Regions from separate parts of the Bradyrhizobium sp. 23 genome, predicted to be linked through region 3. Evidence: predicted binding sites of a transcription regulator. Region 3 holds the regulator's gene; each other region holds the start of a gene.
What was found. The regulator LexA, encoded in region 3, represses DNA repair genes until DNA is damaged. The targets are predictions, from matches to a motif close to TGTTCNNNNTGTGTTCNG.
Positions count from the first base shown of each region.

Region 1: a site for LexA is predicted at 1,079-1,096, ahead of IVB32_RS12210 (three-Cys-motif partner protein TcmP). Genes of this name have one in related genera too.
Region 2: a site for LexA is predicted at 1,043-1,060, ahead of uvrA (excinuclease ABC subunit UvrA). Genes of this name have one in related genera too.
Region 4: a site for LexA is predicted at 1,044-1,061, ahead of IVB32_RS07215 (ribonuclease T2). Genes of this name have one in related genera too.

Region 1 is NZ_JADPJF010000042.1:493,515-495,713, reverse strand. It holds gene IVB32_RS12210 (three-Cys-motif partner protein TcmP) at 1-1,044, opposite strand, end outside; tRNA gene IVB32_RS12205 (tRNA-Ser) at 1,204-1,293, opposite strand; gene IVB32_RS12200 (hypothetical protein) at 1,577-1,900, opposite strand; partial or broken gene ilvD (dihydroxy-acid dehydratase) at 2,139-2,199, opposite strand, start outside.
Region 2 is NZ_JADPJF010000042.1:384,896-387,094, reverse strand. It holds gene IVB32_RS11630 (outer membrane protein) at 185-874, shown strand; gene uvrA (excinuclease ABC subunit UvrA) at 1,157-2,199, shown strand, end outside.
Region 3 is NZ_JADPJF010000042.1:283,502-285,700, forward strand. It holds gene IVB32_RS11110 (hypothetical protein) at 1-155, opposite strand, end outside; gene lexA (transcriptional repressor LexA) at 649-1,350, opposite strand; gene glp (gephyrin-like molybdotransferase Glp) at 1,527-2,199, opposite strand, start outside.
Region 4 is NZ_JADPJF010000037.1:238,517-240,715, reverse strand. It holds gene rlmJ (23S rRNA (adenine(2030)-N(6))-methyltransferase RlmJ) at 1-252, opposite strand, end outside; gene IVB32_RS07215 (ribonuclease T2) at 305-997, opposite strand; gene IVB32_RS07210 (hypothetical protein) at 1,117-1,581, opposite strand; gene IVB32_RS07205 (hypothetical protein) at 1,764-2,057, shown strand; gene IVB32_RS07200 (DUF3617 family protein) at 2,101-2,199, shown strand, end outside.

The DNA.
Region 1 (2,199 bases), 210 kb from region 3:
AGCCTCTTTGTAATTCTTGTCGGTGTACGGGGTATCAACGGAATGATCTTCGTAAATCTGGCGCATCGTTAAAGTCTCGCCTGCAAACACCTTGGGCAAATCCGCTAGTAGCTTGTCGAACGGTTGCAACAGCGAGAACAACAGAGGAGTGGAAGCGTCTGCCGGAGAGTATGTGAATGAAGCAACGCCCTGATCATCCGTCGAGCTTTCGCCCGCCATAATCGCTTTCATGATCTCGTAGCCTTTAAAGTGCTTCGATACGAAGATCAAACTATGCGAGGTTCGCGCACCACGCTTGAAACGAAACGGCAGCACGAATTTTCCACCCATGCCTTTGATCGCCTGTGATAGCTCTTCAAGGATTAGCGTCTCACGCTCATCAGGCGATTTCCCTTCGATCTTCTTGCGCAGATCATCTGCACGTTCAACACCGAACAGAGCGTCCATGTGTTTCTTGACCAAGTCGTTCGAAAGACCAGCATTGATGCGTCCATAGTTGAAGAAAAAGACGCAATCGCATCCCCAATCTTTAATGACGCCATTTACGATTTTGAGCGACAGCCCCTTATAGCCAAACGGATCAACGAACGTGAACGAAGGTACCAATCGAGTTTCGGAAAGTTCCTTTTCGGCGTCGGCACCAATCTCGCCACAGTTCACGGTCGGCTTGTATTTGAGCTTCTCTATGCCGGGCAGCGCGTCGATTTCTCCTTGCAGTGTCGCTGTATGGTTTCCATCCGCATCGTTGAAGATAGTGACCAACATGTCACACATGTTCTTATCTTCAATAGCGTGCTCCAACACGAGGAGCGGCGTTGACGCAGCGCCGTCCTTGTAGCGTCCGGGTCCAGCATAAAGATCGATGTAGGCAATCTTGCCTCCATGCAGTTTTGCACTCGGTATGATCACGTTGGCCCACGCGTAAAAGTATTTCTGGATAATCCTCGCTTTAGTTTCCGATTGATCCGATCGTTCATCAAAAAATTTTGCACCTGCCAACGGAGTCGTTCCTTGCACAGCTTCGGGTGGATTCGCTGCCAGCATGCACGTTACTCCGCAGATTCGACAGGCACTATATCGTTCTCTATTTGTTCCGTCTAGGTGTGACCTTGGCTCCCCCAAGCGCAAGCTACGGTATTGGTTAGTAGCTTTTGGTGAACGGAAACCGCCGAACGTTGAATCTATTAGATTTTTTCGCTTGACTGGCGGAAGGGGTGGGATTCGAACCCACGGTACCCTTGCGGGCACGCCGGTTTTCAAGACCGGTGCCTTAAACCACTCGGCCACCCTTCCAAGTTCGGAATTGCTGTCGCTTAACGCAGTCGACGGCGCATGGCAACGCGAAGTTGGCGCCCGCCCCTTCCCCGACATCGGATCTGTCAGGCGAGCGTCAGCCTGTTCCCTTACCCTATGCCCTCTCGGCGATCCCGGACACTGGCGACATCTCCCAGGGCGTCGCCGGTTGCGAGGCCCGGTTTGGAGTCGCCTCCGTTTCCGGGCCTCGTTTGCTGGCTGCAAAGAAAAGCGGCGCCCCCGTTGGGAGCGCCGCTTGAATTCTTCGTAAGCTAGCTTGGGCTCAGTACCCGCAGGAGGCACAGTTCATCTGCACCGGGGCGTAATAGGAATAGCCCGGCTGGACCATCTCGACGCGCTGGCGCGTGGCGTATTGCGGCGGGATGCGCTCGTACTGGACGCTCGGCGGCGCCACCATCACGGTCTGCGGCACCATCACGGTGCGGTACTGCGCCGGTGCGCGGTGCGCCACGACGGAGCCGGGCGACACCATCACGGTCTCGTCGACGGTGCGGTATTGCGGCTGCACGTATTGCTGCTGGTAGCAGGTCGTGCACGGCGGCGGCGTGTAGCAATTGTAGCAGCCGGCGGAAGCCGCGCCGGTCATTGAAATCGCAGCGACGACTGTTGAGAAAACGACAGCGAGAGTGCGAGACATTATTGTGGTGCCCCAATTGCCCGAAACGGATTTGCGAAGATCGATGGCAGTATACGCCGCAAAATTCTGAGCTGCCGAAGTTCATCGGGGCATCCTTAATGCAAACGGCCGGCTCGCGCCCGCCGTTCAGAACTTGTTGACCATGCGCGATGCGTGATGCTTGCGATCACACCCGCACGTGACGCACTTACTTCGGGCGCCGCTTCACCTCGCGCACCGCGCCGCGCGCGGCGCTGGTGGTGAGCGCG
Region 2 (2,199 bases), 100 kb from region 3:
TTGCTGTGCAGTCCTCCGATATTAATCGGTCAATAACCGTTCCGTTTTCCGACCGTTGTTGCTTTTGAGTGACACAACTTGCGGCTTCACTGGTGTAAGTACGGCATCAGTTGGGCAAGTGAGTCCGATGCCCTTCCCTATCTTGGAAGGCACAATCAGAAACTGGGACTGGGATTAGTTGAAAATGAAAAAGGTTTTGTTGGCTTCGGCCTGTTTGTTCGCTCTCGCTGCCCCGGCTTCGGCCGCTGATCTCGCGGCGCGCCCCTACACCAAGGCCCCCGTGGCCATGGCTTCGGTCTACAACTGGACCGGCTTCTACCTCGGTATCGTCGGTGGCGGCGCTTGGGAAAATTCCTCGACCGACCCGAAGATGAAGGGCGGCTTCGTCGGCGGTACTGCCGGCTACAACTGGCAGACCGGCAATGTCGTGCTCGGCGTCGAGGCCGATGGTTCCTGGGCTAATGTCAGCGCGTCGGTCACCGGCCCCGTTGCCGTCTCCGGCTTCGGCCTCGTCAGCACCACCCTCAGCTCCAAAACCGATGCGATGGGAACCGTGCGCGGCCGCATCGGCTACGCCGTCAACAACGTCCTGTTCTACGGCACCGGTGGTTACGCCTGGATCGACAACAAGCTCAGCGTCAGCGCGCTCGGCGTGACCGTTTCCGACAGCAAGTGGCACTCCGGCTGGACCGTCGGTGCGGGCGTCGAAGCGTTCTTCGCTCCGCAGTGGTCGGTCAAGGGCGAGTACCTCTTTCGCAGCCTCGGCGGCGAGACCTACTTCTCGGGCGCCCTGCCCTCCGGCACGCTCGAGTTTCACACCGTGCAGGTCGGCGTGAACTATCACTTCGGGGGCCCGGTGGTCGCCAAGTACTGAGTTCAGTACTTAGCCCCAACGCCATCCGCGTTATGAAAGGCCGGCCTTGTGCCGGCCTTTTTGTTTTGTCGGGCACGTTGCCGCGCAGTTCCACCCTGCTCCTGCCAGATGCCGCCAGTGCGCCAACAATCCGTTGACGATTCGCAAGTCCCACTGGAAATCCGTCTCCGTTCTTCCTACGTTCGCTGACAACCCCATCGGCGCCGATCCCGGTTCCGGGCGAAGCGCGCCTTTTTTGTTGGCGCGATCGCGCGCCTTTGGGATTCCTTGAGGGCAACCCGGATGGATGAAGTGATCAAGGCGAAGCGCCAACAGCAGAACGTGGGATCAAACCTGCGCGCAATTACCATCCGTGGCGCGCGCGAGCACAATCTCAAGAACGTCGATGTCGAGATTCCCCGCGACAAGCTGGTGGTGTTCACGGGGCTGTCGGGCTCCGGCAAATCCTCGCTCGCGTTCGACACCATCTACGCCGAAGGCCAGCGCCGCTACGTCGAATCGCTGTCTGCCTACGCCCGCCAGTTCCTGGAGATGATGCAGAAGCCCGACGTCGACCAGATCGACGGCCTGTCGCCGGCGATCTCGATCGAGCAGAAGACGACGTCGAAGAACCCGCGCTCCACCGTCGGCACAGTGACCGAAATCTACGACTACATGCGCCTGCTGTGGGCGCGCGTCGGCGTGCCCTATTCGCCCGCCACCGGCCTGCCGATCGAGAGCCAGATCGTCTCGCAGATGGTCGATCGCGTGCTGGCGCTGCCCGAGGGCTCGCGCCTCTATCTGCTCGCGCCGGTCGTGCGCGGCCGCAAGGGCGAGTACCGCAAAGAGCTTGCCGAATGGCTCAAGAGGGGCTTTCAGCGCGTCAAGATCGACGGCGCCTTCCACGAGCTCGCCGAAGCCCCTGTTCTCGACAAGAAATTCCCGCACGACATCGACGTCGTCGTCGATCGCATCGTGGTGCGCCCCGACATCGGCCAGCGCCTCGCCGAAAGTTTCGAGACCGCGCTGAAACTTGCCGAGGGCCTCGCCGTCATCGAATTCGCGGATGCGCCGGCTGCGGCAGCACCCGCGGAAGAGAAGAAGAAGACCGCAAAGATCCACGACAAGAGCGGACCCGAGCGCATGCTGTTCTCGGAAAAGTTCGCCTGCCCGGTGTCCGGCTTCACCATCCCCGAGATCGAGCCCCGGCTGTTCTCGTTCAACAACCCCTATGGCGCCTGTCCCGCGTGCGGCGGCCTCGGCGTCGAGCAGCATGTCGACGAAGACCTCGTCATTCCCGACAAGGAGCTCGCCATTGGCAAGGGCGCAATCGCGCCCTGGGCCAA
Region 3 (2,199 bases):
GCGAGCTCCGTCCCCGGCAGCAGGCAGACGGCAACAGACGGATCGGCTGCAGAGGCGAAGCCGCGCGTCGAGGTGCCGCGGAAGCTTGTCGTGACGATCGTCTCGCCGACTTCGGCGGGGCGCGACGCGACGGCATGTAGGCTGTAGTCACACATCGGGTGCTCCTCATGCTGGGATAGCAACCCGCGTCTCTTATCGAGGCGCAGGCCTCTATCAGAGTGGAAGCACGAACGCTCTGCTTGGTTGTGGGCAAATCTGCGGCTGGCTTCCGCAAGCCGCGATCACATTATCTTTCCCGAATTCAATAGGAACAAAGCTCGCCGCGATGCATTCGGGAGGCGCGTACGCGAACATTGCCAACTTGGCTGCAACGGCCGAACTTGACCGCTGGTCGCTGTTTCCTCGAACAACCGAGCCGCGAAGCGGTGCTGCTTGAAGCGGTGCTGCTTCGTCGGCGTGGCGAGGAGCCAGCGTTGGAGGAGGGGCCGGATAGTCTGTGCAGAACCAGAAAGGCTATCCAGCCGGAGCGGACGATGATCCGCTCCAATCTCTGACCGGCGATGCCGATCGGAAGCGCGCGAGGCGCCAAGCACCTCCGGCATGAAGTGCTTCCGATATGAAGTACTGCCGATAGAAAGACTCCCGGTATCAGTACTTCCGGTAAAGCCCGATCAGCTTGCCCTGAATCTTCACCCGGTTGGGCGGCAGGATGCGGACCTCATAGGCCGCGTTGGCGGGCTCGAGCGCGATCGAGGCGCCGCGACGGCGGAAGCGCTTCAGCGTCGCTTCCTCGTCGTCGATCAGCGCCACCACGATGTCGCCGGTATCGGCGCTCTCGTTGCGCTGGATCAGGGCCATGTCGCCGTCGAGAATGCCGGCTTCGACCATCGAGTCGCCGCGCACTTCCAGCGCGTAATGCTCGCCCGAGCCGAGCATGTCAGGCGGTACGCTGATAGTATGGCTGCGGGTCTGCAACGCCTCGATCGGCGTGCCGGCCGCGATGCGGCCCATCACCGGCACCGCGACGGGACGTTCGCCCTCGTCAGCGGGCAGGCTCGCGCTCGCACGCACCTTGCCGAGATTGCCCTCGATGACGCTCGGCGTGAAGCCGCGGCGGCTGCCAGCGGCTGCCTGGAGCTCCGGCAGCTTGATGACTTCAATCGCACGGGCGCGGTTGGGCAGGCGTCGGATGAAGCCACGCTCCTCGAGCGCCGTGATCAGGCGATGGATGCCCGACTTCGAGCGCAGATCGAGCGCATCCTTCATCTCGTCGAAGGAGGGCGGCACGCCGCTTTCCTTCAGACGCTCACTGATGAACCGCAGAAGCTCGTATTGTTTGCGCGTTAACATCTCGACCAAAGTCCCCCGGTTGATGTCGTCCGATTCCGAGACGCTGAATTCGGCCATAAGCCGCTGCATGCTCGAAACAAATCATGAACAGACACTATATGTTCGATACATGTTCCGCAACTGCTTAATTTACCGTGAACAGAGCAAAGTGCGCGGAACGCGCGTTGCGGGGGCGCTCAGACGGGGAGCCGCAACACTTCGCAAGCCGTGCCGGCTTCGGCCTTCGGCGCGAATGGTGCGCGGACGAGAAGTACCTGTGCTGCAGCGAGATTCGCAAGCAGCGAAGAGTCCTGATGATTGACGGGAACAACGACGCGTGTGCCATCGTCACGCTCCTCAAGATGCGCGCGCAGATAGTCCTCGCGCTGGTCGTTGGCGCCGACGTCGCGGCCGAGCACGGCGCGTTCACGGCGATGGTGAATCACTGAACGGCCCGACAGGGCGCGAATCAGCGGCACCATGAACAGGAAAGCGCACACGTAGGACGATACGGGATTGCCCGGCAGGCCGATCACACCCATTGCGCCGAGTCGCCCGTGCATCATCGGCTTGCCTGGCCGCATCGCGATCTTCCAGAACGCCATCGCGATGCCTTCGTCCCGCAGTGCCTGCTGGACCAGATCGTGGTCGCCGACCGATGCGCCGCCGGTCGTGATCAGGACGTCGGCGCCGCTCTCGCGGGCGCGGCGGATGCCGGCGGTGGTGGCCTCGAGCGTGTCGGCGGCAATACCGAGGTCGATGGTCTCGGCGCCCTCGCTGCGGGCGAGCGCGTGCAGGGCGTAGCCGTTGGAATAGACGATCTGGCCGTGGCCGGGCGTGGTGCCCGGCATCACCAGCTCGTCGCCGGTG
Region 4 (2,199 bases), on a different contig from region 3:
GAGATAGGGCTTGGTCAGCGCCATGGCGTCGTTCGACAACCGCGCCTGCATCAGCCGCGCAATGCCCGTCAGCCACTCGCCGCCCCGGCGCGCTTCGTCGCTTTCGAGATCGTAGAGGCCAGCGCCGGCATGGGTGTCGATGACGCGGAACGCACCCGGCTTGTCCTGGAGATAGGTGATGATGCGCGTCAGCACGATGTGCTTGATGACATCGGCGAAGTTGCCGGCATGGAAGGCGTGGCGGTAATTCATGCAAGAGCACTACGCCACGTGACGGCCCGAGCAAAGAGGCACGACGCCTGGGCTAGCCACCCCGGATCGGCGGCATCGTCACCTGGTCGCGGCGGCAGGCGCGGCGGTCGATCTCCTCGCAGGCGCGGAATTGCAGGTCCTTGCTGAGGCAGATGCGGACTTCCGATAGCCGCGTCCGGTTGCAGGTGATCGAGACGGCGGCATTGCTGAGGCCCGGATTGGCCTTGATGAAGGCTTCCTCCACCTCCGCCGGCGCCACGGTCTTGGCCTGCGATAGATCGAGATATTCGGCTGGAATCTTGATCGCGGCGCGCGCCTTGCGGATCGTCTCGAAATAGCTGCGGTCAGCGAGCCCCGAGCAGGTGCCGTGCTTGTCCCACTCATTGAAGATCAGCCCCGGCGCCGGCATCAGATCGAGCATGGAGGAGACGATGCTGCGGTTCAGCCGCGGCGAGGGCCGCTGGCAATATTCCGGAAATCCGCTCTCATATTGCGGCCACAAACCATGCACCACGAAAGCGTAGGGCCGTCCGCTGCACTGGGTCTGCGAGCGGCCGCCGCGCTCCGCCGCCTCCTCGCAGAAAGAGGGCGACCAAGACAGTGACAGCACATAAAAATCGAATTCGCCGGGCGTGTTCTGCCGCTTGTCCTGGGCCTTTGCGCCATCGGCCAGCGCAGCCAGCCCGGCCGCAAGCGTCAGCGAGATCATCAGGCGGGAGAACGAATGCAATCTGGAATGAAACATGGCGACGCCCCTCAACTAGACTGTGCAGACAAGCCTAGCAGGCGATAAGAACATTTCAAGAACAAAATGCGGGTGACCGTCGTTCGGCCGCCTGATCGGTCCGGATCAGAACGTTTCAATTACTGTTTGGCGGCGCGGCAGGCCGGGTTGTAGGCCCAGTTGCGGTCGAGCCCGACCACGCACCATTCGACGCCTTGGCCGTAGCCGGCGAAGCCGCCATCCTCCACGATCGAGAAATGCACCTTGCGCATCTTGCCGTCCGTGAGCATGGCCTCGCCGGTGCAATAGCGGCGCGGGATGTTGTCGGATGCCCAAGGCCGGAACGCGGTCTCGTGAACTGCGGCGAAGCCGGTGATCTTCAACGAAGAATTCCAGAACGCGCTTTCTTTCTCCCAGAACTGGGTCGCGATCGTCGGCAGCGCCCTGTCGCACTCGGAGACGTTGCCGTCATAGCGCGGCCCGCTCAGCCAGAAATTCAGCTCCAGCGGATTGGCGGCCCTGGCCTCGCCGAGCGACAGCGCCCCGAACAGGAGGCCGAGCACGGCGGCAAAGCGGAGCGATTTCAGGAAGGTCGAGGCGCGCATGGATGATCCAGACAGCATGATCTGCAAGGGTCGGACGGTGCCGTGAAGGCCGGGGGAGGTCAAGTGCAGCGCGGCAACACTTGCCGACGAGTTGACCGCAATGCTGCGTTGGACCGGCCATCCGTTCTTTCCACCGCCGCGCCGACACCGTAAACTGCCGCCAACCAATCGGAGTGACGGGAATGCGAATCATTGCGGCCGCGGGCCTACTTGCCTTGGGTATGATGGCGAGCCAGTCGGCGCATGCCGATCTGCTTCCGGTGCCTCCGTTCAAGGGCAACGACACCGGCGGCATCATCGCCTATTCGATGGCAACCCAGGTCGATGCGCGGCAGGTCGCGGTCGATCACTGCGCGCGCTATGGCAAAGTCGCCAAATTCCTGGCGGTGCAGGCCTATGAGGGCGGCTACATCTCGTTCTCCTGCCGCTGGGTGCCCTATGGCGCCGCCGACCAGCCGATCCGCACGCTCTACTGAGGCGCTTTCGCACGCCGCTACCTCTCAGCCGGGAACTTCCCACATGACGCGCAAACTCGCTTTGCTCGGCTCCGCCCTTTGCCTCGTGTTGTCGGCAGGCAGCGCTCGCGCTGACGACCTGCCGGTGCGTAAGGCAGGGCTG